3 regions of the Clostridium sp. CS1-1 genome follow, and region 1 is predicted to be linked to each of the others. Evidence: riboswitches for the same ligand, from Rfam matches in the RefSeq annotation. Region 1 holds a riboswitch; each other region holds the start of a gene.

Region 1 (5,227 bases):
TTACATTTTGTCTTATTATCTCTGACAGGTTAACTCTTTTAATTTCTAGCTTTGAATCATTGGATTCAATCTTAGATAACTGAAAAAACTCTTCCATTAAATCTTTTAAATTATTACCTTTTTTCTCTATGATTTCTATATATTCTTTTTTCTCCCCTTCATTTATATTGCGATCTTTAATGAATTCTACATATCCCAGTAACGAAGTTAAAGGAGTTCTTAAATCATGTGAAATATTAGAAATCATCTTTTTTCTATCTTCTTCATAATTTTTATTTAAATTTAATACCTTTTGAAATTCATCAATAAGCATATTTAAATTAATAACCAATTTACTAACAGCCTTATTATGGTTCTGTAATCTAACTCTTTGATTAAAATTTCCTAACACAATTTCACTTATAATTTCTGATATATTAAAAAGCTTTCTGTTTTGATTAATTATAATCCCAATAAGAAATACTATTATTACAATTAAAGGAATATATATCATTTTCCATCACCTAACTTATATCCAATACCCCAAACTGTTAATATATACTTAGGTTCATTAGGGTTATCTTCTATTTTGCTCCTAAGTCTTCTTATATGAACCATTACGGTGTTATCATCTCCTATATACTCTTCTCCCCATACGCTATTAAAAATCTGAACCTTCGTAAAAACTTTATTTGGATTTTCAAAAAACAGCTTCAATATCTCCATTTCCTTAGCTGTAAGATTAATCTCTTGCTCGCCCTTTGTAACTACATATTTTTCTAAATTAAAGCTTATATTTCCTTGTACTATAATGTTTTCCTTCTTCTTTTCAGTATCAAAATACATACATCTTCTTAGCTGAGCTTTTACTCTAGCTATCAATTCAGCCACTGAAAAAGGTTTAGTCATATAATCATCTGCACCAAGCCCTAAACCTATGATTTTGTCTGTTTCCTCTCCTTTTGCTGATAGTATGAGTATAGGTACGGTACTCTTTTCTCTTATCCTTCTCATAACCTCTATACCATCAACATAAGGAAGCATTATATCCAATAATACAATATTGAACTTATTACTTTCGAATTCCTCTAATGCCTTTTTACCATCAAAAACTGAGGTAACTTCATACCCATCTCTTATCAAAGCTTTAGATATTAAACTATTAATTTCTTCATCATCTTCAACTACTAAAATTTTTATATTTTCCACAGTTATCACCTCTATGTAATTATACCATATTTGACAATTTTTAATAATATTTTACTTTTCTTTCTTGAATAAAGGAGTTAACTAAGTGCAAAGCCAAAAGCCTGAATCCAGCTTAGGATACAGGCTCATATAATATATTGTCTATTATTTTTCATTAAATTTATAGTTTCCCATCCATACAATCAGCTATGTTTATGCTTTAGCTTCTATATCTGATAAAACCTTTGGTAGCGCTACATTACACTCTACTTATCTTCATAAATTTGAAATCTATCTATATATTTTACCATTCGCTCTGTTATATCAGTTAACTGCTCAGCTGAACTTGCTATTTGTTGCGAAGAAGCACTTATCTCTTGAGAAGAGGCTGATATTTCTTCTACAGAATATAAAATATTCCCTGATGCAGAAGATATGTCTTTAGTATCTTCAATTATCTTTTGCTTTTCTTCATTAATGACAATTATGTTATTGTGTATATCACTAATTTTAGGAAAAATTCCTTCTATATAGCTTATAACTGTCTTAAGACTATCTGTAGACCTACCAAGCTTTATCATCTGATTATTAAGCTTATCGTTCATATCATCTGATGTCTCAGTAATCAAATCCCCCTCACGTAAGACAACTTCTATCAAAGAAGTTATGTTCTGTGCTGAGTTCTTTGATTGTTCTGCTAGTTTCCTTATTTCTTCTGCAACCACTGAGAATCCCTTTCCTTTTTCTCCAGCACTTGCAGCCTCAATAGCCGCGTTTAGAGCAAGTAACTCCGTTTGATCTGCAATACCATTTATGATATTGGTTATTTTACTGATTTCGTTTAAGTGTATACTAAAGCCTTTTATTTTATCTCTTACATCATCAAAAGATATATTTACATCTTTAATTGATTCTTCAAAATTGACTAAGTCCTTATCACTTTCCTGTGCTTTATTATTTATAATCTCAACCTCAGAATTTAACCTCTCAGCCAATGATGAAATTTGATTAACTTTCCCTCCGAAGTTATCTAATATATTACTTATAACTGACATTTGTTCCGACTGTACACTTAAGTTTCTTGCACCATCTTCAATGGATTCAGCAACCGATTCGGAACCAACTGCTAGTTCTTCTGATATTGCTGATAGATTTTCTGTCTGCCGACTTACTCTATTTGAGGTTACCCCTATATCTTCAATAATTTTTTTAATATCCATCCTAACTTTATCAATATATAGAGCGATATCCTCAATTTCGTCTCCACATTTAACACTTATTGGAGCTGTTAAGTCCCCTTTAGACATTCTATCAAGTCCATGTTTAATTTTACCTACATTTAATGATATTTTCTTTGATAAGTGAAAACTCATTAAGGCAGTTAAGATGGATATAATAAAAGCTGTAGCTATAAGACTTACATACATAATCTTTTTGGTATATGTATGTAGATGTACATCTATATCTGCTCCTACAATAGCTATAATCTCATCTGAAGAGTTTTTTATAGGTGCATATCCAGATATAAGTACACCATCTCTATCTTCTACAGGGTTTTTTGAATAAGTTATTTTTCCTCCAAATGCCTCAGACATTTCTTTTTCTAAATCGTACTTTTCTCCAATATCGTCACTTTCCTTTATATTTGCATCCACTAAAGTGTAAGCACTGTCATCTTCTCCCTTTCCTAAAATATACAAAAATTTTACATCTGTATCATTTTTATACGTCATGAGAGAATCCTTTATTTCTTTATATTCCTTACTGTCCATAGACTTACTTTTTATAACCTTGTCTACCTTATCACCATCAATAGAACTCACTGCTTTACTAGCACAGCTTGCCACATTTTCTTGTATCTTTAAAAATACATGCCTAAAGATAAATAAATTAGTTGTAAACAGTATAATCATTGAAATAACAAATATTAACCCTACTCTTTTTAGTATTTTAAAGCCTAACTTTCCCATAAACCTTATATGATGCAGGTAACTACATCAATATTCCCCCCTTCGAATATATAGTATTAAAAAAGGCCTGAATTTTAACAGACATTATTATGACGTCTGTGCAATAAATACAGGCCGGTTGCACCATTAACTCAAAGCTTTCAAGGTACCCATTTACAGAAAGCTCTTCATCGTTTCCATATAATTTAATTTTAAGTAATATAAACCATAAACATATTACCATATAAGGCTTTAATTTTCAACAATTTTTGTGATTTTCAAGCATACTATCACATTATGTAATATCATTAGTTCTGCTTCTATCATAGCTCTTACTGAAACCCTTTATTTTAAATATCTACCATCATATTTCTCATGGAAAAAAGTTTTAAATTCATGCTAAATAAAAAAAGCCGAAGAATATCCAACGTATATTCTTCAGCTTTTGCTTTACTCAGTTGTAAATGGTAATAATGCTATGTTTCTTGCTCTCTTTATAGCATCAGTAACTGATCTTTGATGCTTAGCGCAAGTACCGGAAATTCTTCTTGGAAGAATCTTTCCTCTTTCAGTAACATATTTTCTTAGTTTATTTATATCTTTGTAATCTATAAATTCAACTTTATCCATGCAAAAAGCACAAACTTTTTTTCTTGCTCTTCTCATTTTAGCTGAATTTCTTCTTCCGCCTTCTCTATCTGCCATGCTTATCCCTCCTTACCTCTCTAGAATGGGATATCTCCATCATCTACTGGAGTTATATCCTGTCCATATGATGTTTCTTCATTACCAAATCTTCCAGAATGATTGTCATTGAATGATGGTGCTGCAGACTTATTCTCACTTCCCCATTCAAGGAACTGAACTTCTTCTGCAATAACCTCAGTGACATATCTTTTGCTACCGTCTTTGGCATCATAACTTCTTGTTTGAATTCTACCGCTAATACCTATAAGTTTTCCTTTACTCATATAGTTTGCTGTAGATTCAGCCTGTTTTCCCCATACTACTATAGGAATAAAGTCGGCTTCTTTTTGTCCGTCTTTAGAAAATTTTCTATCAACGGCAATTGTAAAGGTGGCAACAGCTGTACCAGACCCTGGAGTAAATTTTAACTCTGGATCCTTGGTTAATCTTCCAATTAGAACAACTTTATTCAATTAAAACACCACCTAATTTTCATTCTTAACTATTATGTGTCTTACAACAGCATCTGATATTCTGAAAACTCTGTCTAACTCTTTTGGTAATTCAGGGTTAGCAGTAAAGTTTACTAGAGTGTAATATCCTTCGTTAACTTTGTTTATTTCATAAGCAAGTTTTCTCTTACCCCAAAAATCAACGTTTTCGATTACTCCTCCACCATTTTCTATTACGCCCTTAAATTTTTCAACGCTAGCTTTAAAAGCTTCTTCGTCTAATGAAGGGTGTAATATGAATATAGTTTCATACTTTCTCATTAGATTTCACCTCCTCCCCTTGGACTGACGGCTGTGATTTTTCACAGCAGGGACTACAATTCTGTATTTTATCACGAATTAAGTGAAAAAACAACATATTTTTTCTAAATCTAGTCCGTATTAACATAAAATAAATTTTTCAAGTGATTTTATACTAAAATCGGCGGTCAAGAGAAATATTACTATATATTTTTATATTTCATTAAATAAAATGCTTGATTATACTAACAATAATTATAGGAACTAAGAATTGTTCATAGAAGAATTTGATGCACAATTATAAAAATTAAACTTGGGAGGTGATTTTTATGGATTTAAGTACTATTAAAAAAGTTGAAGATTTAACTATTATGAGCGATGTAAATAGGCGTTTAGAACAAGGCTGGCTACTTATAGGTACATATGCTAATAATTATGACCATTTTTCTTATCCAAGCGAAAATACTTTTCACTATGTACTTGGTCTTCCTGACGGAACTGAATATTTAGAAACTCCTCTAGATACTAACTATGATGATCCGGATAAACTGACTACTTTATAATATCAAACTAAGAATGATCCTATAACATTAAGTATTGACTCAAGATACTGCAAAGCAGATTTTGTCAGCATCCCGAAAACAAATTGTTAACGATTTGTTTTTGTTCTTG
Region 2 (5,227 bases), 1.7 Mb from region 1:
AATCTATCTCAATATTATTAATGTCTTGTACTAATTAACTTAGGATTTCATACTCTTCTGTTGCCACTTTATTTCCCGTTAGAACAAAATAAACCCTCTCAATTATATCCATAGATAGCTTCATTTTAGTTTCCTTACTTAACTTAAAAATATCCTGACAAAGCTCTTTATGATTTTCTATGTCTCTAATTGCATTTTTGCTCCCATTAAAATTAGTTATCTTTTCTCCATTAAATATTGCTTCAACATCTCTCAGTCTAGTTTCATCATTCTATTTGATGTAGTGTTATCTTCTTCTCCGAAGATTTCTTTCTATTCTGATACTTGCTCTGAATTTTAAATATAAACTTGGAACAAATATTTCCTCTATATTCTTAACAACTCTATTACCTACATGCAGAATTTATTTTCATAATACATATTCTCCAATTACATCTGATATTATTTGTTTAACTCGACTATCTATTTTATCTTTTTATGTTTATGTAATTTATTAGTATACATATCTTTGTCTGCATTTTTAAAAGTTTCTTCCATTTTGCCAATCGAATTCTCAGTAAAGGCATGTCCAATAGATATTTGAATTGACCATTTTTTATTAACCATATTATAACTTTTAATTAATGAATTAATATTTTTGCAAAGCTCTATTATTCCAGATTTATCAGTATTCCTAACTATAACTACAAATTCATCTCCACCTATTCTTGAAACAGATATATCCTTATTTTCTATAGATAATAACAGGTCTGAGACTATCCTAATAATTTCATCACCTTTACCATGTCCCATAGTATCGTTTATTACCTTAAGGTTGTCTAAATCGCAAACAATTACTCCAACTGGTAAGTTATTTAGAGTATTCAGTTCTTCTATTTGTTTGTCATAAAAGGTTCTATTTTTCAACCCTGTTAAGCTATCATGATAAGTTAAATAATTCAGCTTTTCTTCTAATGCTTTTCTCTTACTAATATCTCTACAAACACCTGCAAATGCTATAAGGTTTCCATTACTATCATATTCTGGTGTAACATAATCTTCTATCCAAATGCAACTACCATTTTTATGAACCCATCTTGATTCAATTGGTTTTGAATAATCTAATTCATTATTCATTTTCTTAATTAAAATTGGGACATCCTCTGGATGTGCAACCTTAAAAACGAACATATAGTCATCATAATTGTTTTGCACCTCATATCCAACTACTTCTTCAATAGCTGGACTAACATAAACAAACTTAGGTTCAGGAACAATTTGAAAACGATATATTATATCCTTTGCATTTTCAAGTACATTTCTTAATTTTTGTTCTCTTTGTTCAATCTTCTTGTATCTTGATATATCAATCATAGAACCATATTTCCTAAGAACTTTTCCACAATCATCCTCTATTATTTTAATTTGTAACTCTATGTATACTAAACTTCCATTCTTATGTGTAAAGAGCATGTCTATATTGTCAACAAATTTCAAATTAAGGTTAGAATGAATTTCCTCATCTTTAATAAAATCAAAAATGCTCCTCCCTATCATTTCATCATGAGGAAATCCCAATATGTTAACTACGTTATGACTTATATCAATAATTGAATTACTGCTATCTAATTCAAACGTAATCTCTTTTTTTATACTATCCCAAATTGAATTGCCCTTCTCTAAACATTCCATGTCAACACCAAATCCTTTAATACTTTATATAATAAAATTTTTGTTAAAAATATAAGCTATAGCACATACCTCAGACTGCTATAGCTTATAACATAATAGTTATACCTATTTGCAACCCGACTATCATAGCATTAAAAACTTTAGACTCGTAGCTTTGCGTCTCCAACTTTCGCTGAATTTGCCATTTAATTGATTTAAAAGTTTTAATTTTAAAAATTTTTCTCTTTCATTTTCTCCATGCTTTACTGACAAACTTTGATTAAATTATGCAGAAAAATAACTTTTCAATAATTTTCTCAATCATTTAGTCTGATTATAGAGTAATTGTATCAATAATTCAAGGCTTCTTTATTCCATACATTCCCCCTTCGGAGATTCACTCATGTCTCTAATCTCCCTATTTTCAAGCCTTCCAGCAGTTTGATGTCAATCCTTATATCAATCTTTTATGGCTTGAATGAAAAGAGGGAAGAAAAAATCCAATAAAAAATCCACATCCCTGGCTTAGTTTATTCCAGAAATGTGGATTCTTTTCCTATGTTTATTCCGTTTTTTTGTCAGAACTTTTTTTTCATTGTAAGGACTCTTTTTTAAGTGTCAGAACTATTTTTGGGGGCTACAATAACTTAGCTAGCAAAAACATAGTCTTCATGCCAAGTGAAGTAAATTTCTCTTCATACTCAGTAACAACATTTCCTTGGAAATCACTCTTATGCAGGTCATAAGTCAAGTACTCCATGCTGAAACCACTCTCTTTAAAATAAACCTGTGAATCCTCAAATAGCTGAGCATCGTCTGTCTTAAACCATATTTCGCTACCTGGTTTCAAAAACTTTTTATACTCTGTTAAAAACTTTGTATGTGTAAGTCTTCTTTTGTTATGTCTTTCCTTCGGCCATGGATTACAAAAGTTTATATAAATTCTACTTACTTCATCCTTATCAAATACTTCTGATATACCAGCTATATTCATAGGGATGACCCTTCCATTTTCTAATTCAGCTTCAACTAATTTCTTTAGAGCATATATTATTACTTCATCTTTTAAATCCACACCTATATAATTTATATTAGGGTTTTGCTCGGCATGAGTTGATATAAACTTTCCTCTTCCACATCCTAGCTCTAAGTATATATCATTATTATTCTTAAATTCCTCATGCCATTTACCCTTATATTCTTTTGGATTTACTATAGTTAAAGGACTTGATTCCATCTCAGGTCTAGCCCACCATTTCTTTCTTAATCTCATGAAATTCCTCCTGATTTACAAATAAAATTCTACATTAATTATATATTTTCTACAAAATAATTATGCAGTTTAAAGTTAATATTGTCAATTATGTACTAAGAATAATTGCACAAAAATTACTGCATAAGGCAAATCGCCATTATGCAGCTTGTTAACCACTACCTGTTCAATTCTTAAATTTAGTTCTAATTTAATTTTATCTACATTAAATATATTTTCTACCAAACTTAATTAAGAATCTTTCCACAAAGAACAAAAATTAACCTTTATTGTCAACTGTTAATTTCCCATTAATTATTACTTACATCATAGCTCCAGCAATTCTTGTCAGCGCATTATATAAAAATGCTGATGGAATTCCTACAATATAATTTACTAATGGAGTTGCAATAAAAATAAGAAGTATTATAAGTTGATACCTGTAAAAAGTATCAGATATCTTGTAATAAGCAGATGGAAATAAGTCCCTTAAAACATGGAATCCATCAAGCCCTGGAATAGGTATTAGATTAAAGATAAAAAGCATACAGTTTATGCTAATTACTGCTCTAAGTATAGTAACTAATATTGCATATAGAGTAGGAGTTGAACCTAAAGCATTGTATCCAAATTTCAACAGAAGACCCATAAGTATCGCTCCAACAAAGGCTACTATTAAATTTGCAATTGGTCCTGCTATAGACACCTTTAAATCATCCTTGTATCTATTTTTAAAAGCACTTGGGTTAGTCTCTACAGGCTTTGCCCATCCAAATCCTATTACTAATATCATTATAAATCCTAATATATCTATATGTACAAACGGATTTAAGGTAAGCTTACCTTGAAACTTTGGCGTTTTATCTCCAAGTTTGTCTGCAACAAAAGCATGGGCATATTCGTGAAAAGTAAGTCCTATTAATATTGCTGGTATTATAAGAATTTTTCCTAATAACCAATTATTCAAACAAAATCATCCCTTCTTTAATCAATTCCACTAAAAGTATCTTAATTATAACAAAAGCAACACTAATACTCAACAAATGTGATGTAAATTAAGAAAACATTCACAGTTATATAAAAAGGATTAGTGACACATACTTTCACTAATCCCTTCTCTTTAGTTAAATAAAGTTTTTACAAGCTTTCCATCACTTACTGATATAGATCCACCATCATACATCTGAACAAAGTTTCCAGCGTAAAGGTATTCTTTACCACTTCCGAACTCTTTTACAACCCCTCTTAGATTATCATTTATATAAATTTTACCTTGAGGGTTAACAAATATATCCTCTTTTCCTACTGCCATTCTTAAATCTACCATCTGAAACTTACTTGGATCATCCTTTATGTTTCCATAATATATTTTAGTAACCTTATTTTCTTGAGTTTCTCCTACATAGACGTTGTCATTATCATCAACAGCTATTAATGACAGTTTTTCTACTCCATTTATAGTTATTGGATTATTTTGTCCAGTTACTAATATTCTATTGTAAGTCAAGTCCTCATATACAAGTTTATCCTCATGAGGAACTACTCTAGTTTTCCCTATTACATAAGTTTTAGTAGTAACTTTCTTCATTTCCTTCATAATATTTATCCAGTAAATACTACTTCTCTTTCCAGTACTAGTCACCTTAACATAAATTATATTAGTTAGAGGTGATGCCTGTATATCTTCAACTTCTGCCTTTTTATCTGCCCAATCTAACTCTTTTATTTCTTCTTTTACATCTTTATCTACATCGTAATAGGCTAACTTAAAATTCGAGCTTTTTTTAGATGTCTCTTTTTCTGCTATAAGCATCCTATTTCTGTCTGGAAGCCATTTATAATAAGATACTTGTATACCATCTTCAAACTCTACGTTTTTTTCTTCTCCTGTTTTCGTGTTAACCACCTTTAACACGTCTCCATCATAATAAGCTAAATACCTTGCATCAAAGGATACCCCAACATGCTTAGCATTATCTGGCACCTTAATTTCCGCATCAGGTTTTTTTGTATCATTTTTTACTATTTTTTTAGTTTCTATAGACGTATTTGTAGATAAGAAAAAATTATTAGCATAATAAAGCCCGGCAAATTGTACAGCTAGGGATATCATAATCCATAAAAATATCCTTTTAAAAATTTTCATTTCCCACTCCCCTTTAATAATTCTCCGATGACTACTCGCTCTAAGGCTTTACATATATTGCTGATGGCACTGATCTTTCACCTAAAGGATCAGAAGGATTGTTTATTACTTCACCTTCATAATACATACTTGAAGAAGAACCACCATCTAAATTCGTAGCATTAACAGCTCCATATTGA
Region 3 (5,227 bases), 1.3 Mb from region 1:
ACCCTCCTTGATATAGTCCATCGACTCTTTTACCTATTACCTTTTCTGTAACTTCTTTCATAAGCAAATCACTAAAAAATATTTTTTTTCCTTTATATTCATCCACTACCTTATGATTGCTGAGTTCATTGAAAACCATGGGAATCTCCCTATCTAAGGAATCTTCCATAACTTTATAGGACGGCTCTCCAGGATCTAATACACATACAAAGTCTGGATTAACCCCCATATCTAATACAGACTTTAGAGTTCTACCTCCTGTTATTATAAGAAACTTTTCGTGACATTCTCTTAATAGTTCTATATTCTTTTGCAAGGATGGTCCTGCAGAAACAACTATAGCTGGCTTATTTTTAAAGCTATTCTTTAAATTGTTTATAAAAGTACTTTTAGCCATAGTTGATATATTTTCTATGAAACAAGTAAAATACTGCTCTGCAAAGGCAATCGTTGTATTTAATCCAAAAATTAAGCTATTTACACGGTTTCTTATTAAGTTAGTTAACTGAGTATATTCATTACCGTATATTTTATTATAATTGGCAAAGTCTAAAATTTCTACATTGTTCATATTATTAATATTTATATACTGATCTATTAAATCATTTAAGTTGTTTTCGTTTTTATTTAAGATTAATATCCTTTTATCATTTTTTATAATGTTTTTATAGGATAATTCCTGAAAAATTCCAAGTATATTTTTATCTGGTTCTATTATTAGAATTTTATTATTACTGGTAGTTATTTTTAAAAGTTCTAGTATATGTTCTCCTGTTCCCAGTCCAAAAACTACTAAAATTGTTTCTTCATTTAATTCATTAATTTTATTTTTAAAGAAGTCTATATCTCTCTGTACAGAATATTTGCTTCCTATATATAAAGATTTTCCTTCTGCATTTATATTAATTATATTTTTCTCGTCCTTACTTTTTTCTACATAATATTTTGTATTACAATCTATCTTCATATATCAACTCTCCAAAATAGTTATTAATATTACATTTATCGTAAATTATTAAATACCCTTTAGGAAAAAAGTTCAGTATAAGGAAAAGACATACCAAAAATAAATTTGGTATGTCTAAAATCCAAAACTATCTTAATAATTGTAGAACACCTTGAGGCGCTTGATTTGCTTGTGCAAGCATAGCTTGAGCAGCCTGTTGTAAAATATTATTTTTACTGAAGCTCATCATTTCCTTTGCCATGTCTACGTCTCTTACTCTTGATTCTGATGCTTGTAGGTTTTCTGAAGCTGTGTTTAAGTTATTGATTGTATGCTCTAATCTGTTTTGGATTGAACCAAGGTTAGCTCTTTCCTTTGAAACGGCAGCTATAGCACTATTTACAGAAGTAATTGCTGTTTGTGCATTTGTTGAAGTAGAGATAGATGAAGCTGATAAACCTAATGTAGTACCTGAAGCTCTCATATCATTTATTTTTAATGTTATGGTTTGATTTGCATTTGCTCCAACCTGGAAATCCAATCCAGTTGTTGCAAATGAACCTGACATAAGAGTTTTAGTGTTAAATTGTGTCTGAGTTGCTATTCTAGAGATTTCTGATTTTAATTGAGTAAATTCAGAATTTAAAGCTGCTCTATCTGCTGATGTATTTGTTGCAGTTGATGATTGAACTGATAATTCTCTCATTCTTTGAAGAATTGAGTGAGTTTCATTTAAAGCACCTTCTGCAGTTTGTATTAATGAAATACCATCTTGAGCATTTCTTGATCCTTGATCTAAACCTCTGATTTGTCCTCTCATTTTTTCAGAAATAGCTAGTCCAGCTGCGTCATCTCCAGCTCTGTTAATTCTTAAACCTGAGCTTAACTTTTCCATTGACTTTCCTGCTGCACCAATGTTAACTCCCATATTTCTGTGAGCATCCATAGCATTAAGATTGTGATTAATTATCATAATATTTTCCCTCCTTGAATTTTAAAGTGGACTTCCTTTTCCACTGTTTTATTTATAGTTAAGCTATTTAAGCTTACTAACTAAATTTATTGATTTTTTCTTTTGACTTATCATTTAACTAAAAAAGGAGTTAACTATCCTGCCCTTCCAGCATCCTGCTGAATTACGAGAATAGTTAACTCCTCCTGAGTTCTTAATATTAAATTATTTGCTTATAGCCACTTTCTGCTGCTCTTCCCAAACTTCGCCCCTAACAATCTTAATATCCCTAGGTGCATCAACAGCTAGTCTTAAATCACCATTGTCACTCTTTACAACTTTAACTTTTATGTTATCTCCAATTACTATGTATTCTCCCGGCTTCCTGCCTACTACTAACATAATTCTCATCCTCCTTGAATCGAAAAAATGGACGATTAATAAGCCTATCTCTTATTTGCCTCCTGCAAATTTAGATAAGTTTATTAATCGTCCATGATTATTTCATAATTTAATTTTCTTACTTTTATTTTCGTTTCTCTTAATAAAAACTTTATAGTAATTTTTAAGTTTTTTACTTAACTTTTCTATTACTTATATTTATCCTATCGATATGTTTACTTTAAACTTTATAGTTTTTTTAAATTAAATATTTTTTATTAATAGAATATTTTTAAAAATTCGAATTATTTTCCTTATCAAGAATTTCTCCTCTTACTATCTTAACATCATTAGGCGCCTCTATAGCTAACCTCAGTCCTCCTACTTCATTTTTTATAACTTTTACTTTAATATTTTCGTTTATTACAACATATTCTCCTGGCTTCCTGCCTAAAACTAACATATTTTCTCCTCCTTGAAATAAAGAATACCTAAAATAAATAAAGGCCAATTAAAGTTATTAAATTTCTAAATAAATTTAATAACTTTAATTGGCCGGTTGCACTAATAACTCCAAATTTCTAAAGTGACCAAATACAAGAAATCTTTCATAGTTTCCAAAACAATAATATTATATCATCAAAATTATGGAACTTCAACAAGGTATTGGTTAATTTCAATTGAGGAATTTCTTTGTATAATATTTTACTAATTATATGATTATGAATATTCATAGTATACTTCATTTTCTTTCTTTTATTACTTTAGCTGGTACACCTACAGCTATTGAATATTCCTGAATACTTTTATTGACAACTGCATTTGCACCAATTTTACATCTCTTACCAATAGTTACTCCTGGTAAAATTACTGCACCTATTCCTATATTACAATCATCGCAGATGGTTATCGGAAAAAATTCTAAGCCTGAAAATAATATTGGCGTATCTATTCCTAGTTCTTTATGTCTTGCGCCATGAATCTTTACCATAGGTCCTATCCCTACATTTTCACCTATAGTTACGCCACCAGCTCCATGTATAAAGCAATTCTGACCAATCCATGTATTAGAGCCTATAATTAGCTTAGAATTATAATATCCCTTTAATATTGTATTGTGTCCTATATATACGTTATCTCCTATTTCAATATTTTCAGGATGAAATATCCTAACGCCGTCTTCAATTATTACATTGGTTCCGCACTTACTTAGGCTTTCTTTATTAGGTAATCCATTCCCTTCACTCTTCCATTGTTTGTATGCCATACTTTCACCTCTTTAAACTAAATTTCTTTATTGAATTGATACAAAACCTTCTCCAGTTCCGACACAATATATGTTATAGTCTCATGTGTAAGTTCACTATGTAACGGTAATGCCAATCCTTGTTCATATGCATAAATTGAATTATTAAAATCACTACCATTATAATTATATTTGTCTTTATAATATGGCTGCTCATGCACAGCATAGGCTCCAAAGTTTGTTTCTATTCCTCTATCTTTTAGTTTTTTGATAACCAAGTTTCTATCAAACTTCTTGTTTAAAAGTACATGATACGTTTGCCACACATGTTTACCATAGTCCTTTTCAACCGGAAGAGATATTCCAGAAATAGAGCTTAATAATTCATTATACCTGCTAGCTACTTTTGCTCTTACTTCATTAATCTTATCTAATTTTCTCATCTGTACTGTACCAATGGCTCCTTGAATGTTTGTCAGCCTATAATTAAAACCGGCATCGACAAACTGTGGTTTTCCATTTATGTAAGTTAAACCATGGTTTCTAAGTATTCTTAGCTTATCAGCAATCTCATCATTGTTAGTAACAATAATTCCACCTTCACCAGTAGTTATAGCTTTCCTTGGATGAAGACTGAAACATCCTATATCTCCTATAGTTCCAGCCTTTTTATTTTTGTATTCCGCACCTAGAGCACATGCTGCATCCTCTATTACTTTTAAATTATATTTTTGCGCTACTTTCATTATTCCATCCATATCTGCACACTGTCCAAACTCATGAACAGGGATTATTGCCTTTGTTTTTTCCGTAATACTACTTTCTATTTTATTTGCATCCATACCTAAAGAATCTAATTCAATATCTACAAATCTAGTTGTAGCTCCTAAAAGTTCTACTACATTTGATGTAGCAGGAAAGGTGAAGTTAGGTACTATAACTTCATCTCCTGACTTTATATTTAGAGAAGCTAGTGCTAGATGCAATGCTGCTGTTCCACTACTTACTGCTATAACATGTTTTGCACCAATATATTTCTTTAATAGATCTTCTAGCTCCTCCACCTTATCACCATGAACTAAATACTTGGAGTCAAAGACTTTTTTCACTTCTTCTAATTCCTCTTCTCCTATATCTGGCACTGCAAGTTTAATCATTTTTAACACCCCTATACCATTCTATGGTCTTTTCAAGTCCTTTGCTCAAATCATACTTTGGCTCATATCCTAACATTCTTCGTGCCTTATCAATGCTCGGAATTCTTAACTCCACATCTACGTAATTTTTAGGTACATATACAATTTCTGATTTTGATTTAGATATTGTTCTTATAAGCTGTGAAAGCATTGAAATTGTAACAGTACCTCTTGGATTTCCTATGTTAAATGTGTTTCCTATTGCCTCTTCTTTCTCTAAGCAAAGCATAATACCTTTTACAAAATCTTCTACGTAGCACCAAGACCTTATCTGATCACCATCTCCATGAACTTGAATTTGTTCATTTCTTATAGCTCTAGTTACAAACTGATGTATGGCACCTTCTCCTACTTGACCTGGTCCATATATATTGAATGGTCTAACTGATACAATTGGAAGCCCATATTCTTTATAATAACTATGTGCTAAGTGCTCTCCCGCTAATTTACTTACAGAATAAGTCCATCTCGCTTCGCCTACCGGTGCAAGATTCGTCGTACTAATT

The links. Region 1 has a riboswitch for cyclic di-GMP ahead of AC0N0V_RS12910 (methyl-accepting chemotaxis protein). Riboswitches for the same ligand answer to the same signal wherever they lie in the genome.
Region 2: linked by a shared signal. The riboswitch ahead of AC0N0V_RS04675 (sensor domain-containing diguanylate cyclase) and the one ahead of AC0N0V_RS12910 (methyl-accepting chemotaxis protein) in region 1 are both predicted to bind cyclic di-GMP.
Region 3: linked by a shared signal. The riboswitch ahead of AC0N0V_RS18845 (carbon storage regulator) and the one ahead of AC0N0V_RS12910 (methyl-accepting chemotaxis protein) in region 1 are both predicted to bind cyclic di-GMP.

The regions. Positions count from the first base shown of each region.
Region 1 is NZ_CM148680.1:2,727,297-2,732,523, forward strand. It holds gene AC0N0V_RS12900 (sensor histidine kinase) at 1-493, opposite strand, end outside; gene AC0N0V_RS12905 (response regulator transcription factor) at 490-1,188, opposite strand; gene AC0N0V_RS12910 (methyl-accepting chemotaxis protein) at 1,434-3,137, opposite strand; cyclic di-GMP riboswitch class II at 3,242-3,324, opposite strand; gene rpsR (30S ribosomal protein S18) at 3,567-3,821, opposite strand; gene AC0N0V_RS12920 (single-stranded DNA-binding protein) at 3,842-4,276, opposite strand; gene rpsF (30S ribosomal protein S6) at 4,289-4,576, opposite strand; gene AC0N0V_RS12930 (hypothetical protein) at 4,885-5,118, shown strand.
Region 2 is NZ_CM148680.1:1,039,568-1,044,794, reverse strand. It holds gene AC0N0V_RS04675 (sensor domain-containing diguanylate cyclase) at 463-1,671, opposite strand; cyclic di-GMP riboswitch class I at 1,779-1,864, opposite strand; gene trmB (tRNA (guanosine(46)-N7)-methyltransferase TrmB) at 2,288-2,923, opposite strand; gene AC0N0V_RS04665 (site-2 protease family protein) at 3,225-3,869, opposite strand; gene AC0N0V_RS04660 (hypothetical protein) at 4,023-5,048, opposite strand; gene AC0N0V_RS04655 (phosphodiester glycosidase family protein) at 5,089-5,227, opposite strand, start outside.
Region 3 is NZ_CM148680.1:4,001,974-4,007,200, forward strand. It holds gene AC0N0V_RS18830 (motility associated factor glycosyltransferase family protein) at 1-967, opposite strand, end outside; gene AC0N0V_RS18835 (flagellin N-terminal helical domain-containing protein) at 1,095-1,919, opposite strand; gene AC0N0V_RS18840 (carbon storage regulator) at 2,124-2,300, opposite strand; gene AC0N0V_RS18845 (carbon storage regulator) at 2,572-2,742, opposite strand; cyclic di-GMP riboswitch class II at 2,824-2,907, opposite strand; gene AC0N0V_RS18850 (acyltransferase) at 3,022-3,546, opposite strand; gene AC0N0V_RS18855 (DegT/DnrJ/EryC1/StrS family aminotransferase) at 3,564-4,682, opposite strand; gene AC0N0V_RS18860 (NAD-dependent epimerase/dehydratase family protein) at 4,675-5,227, opposite strand, start outside.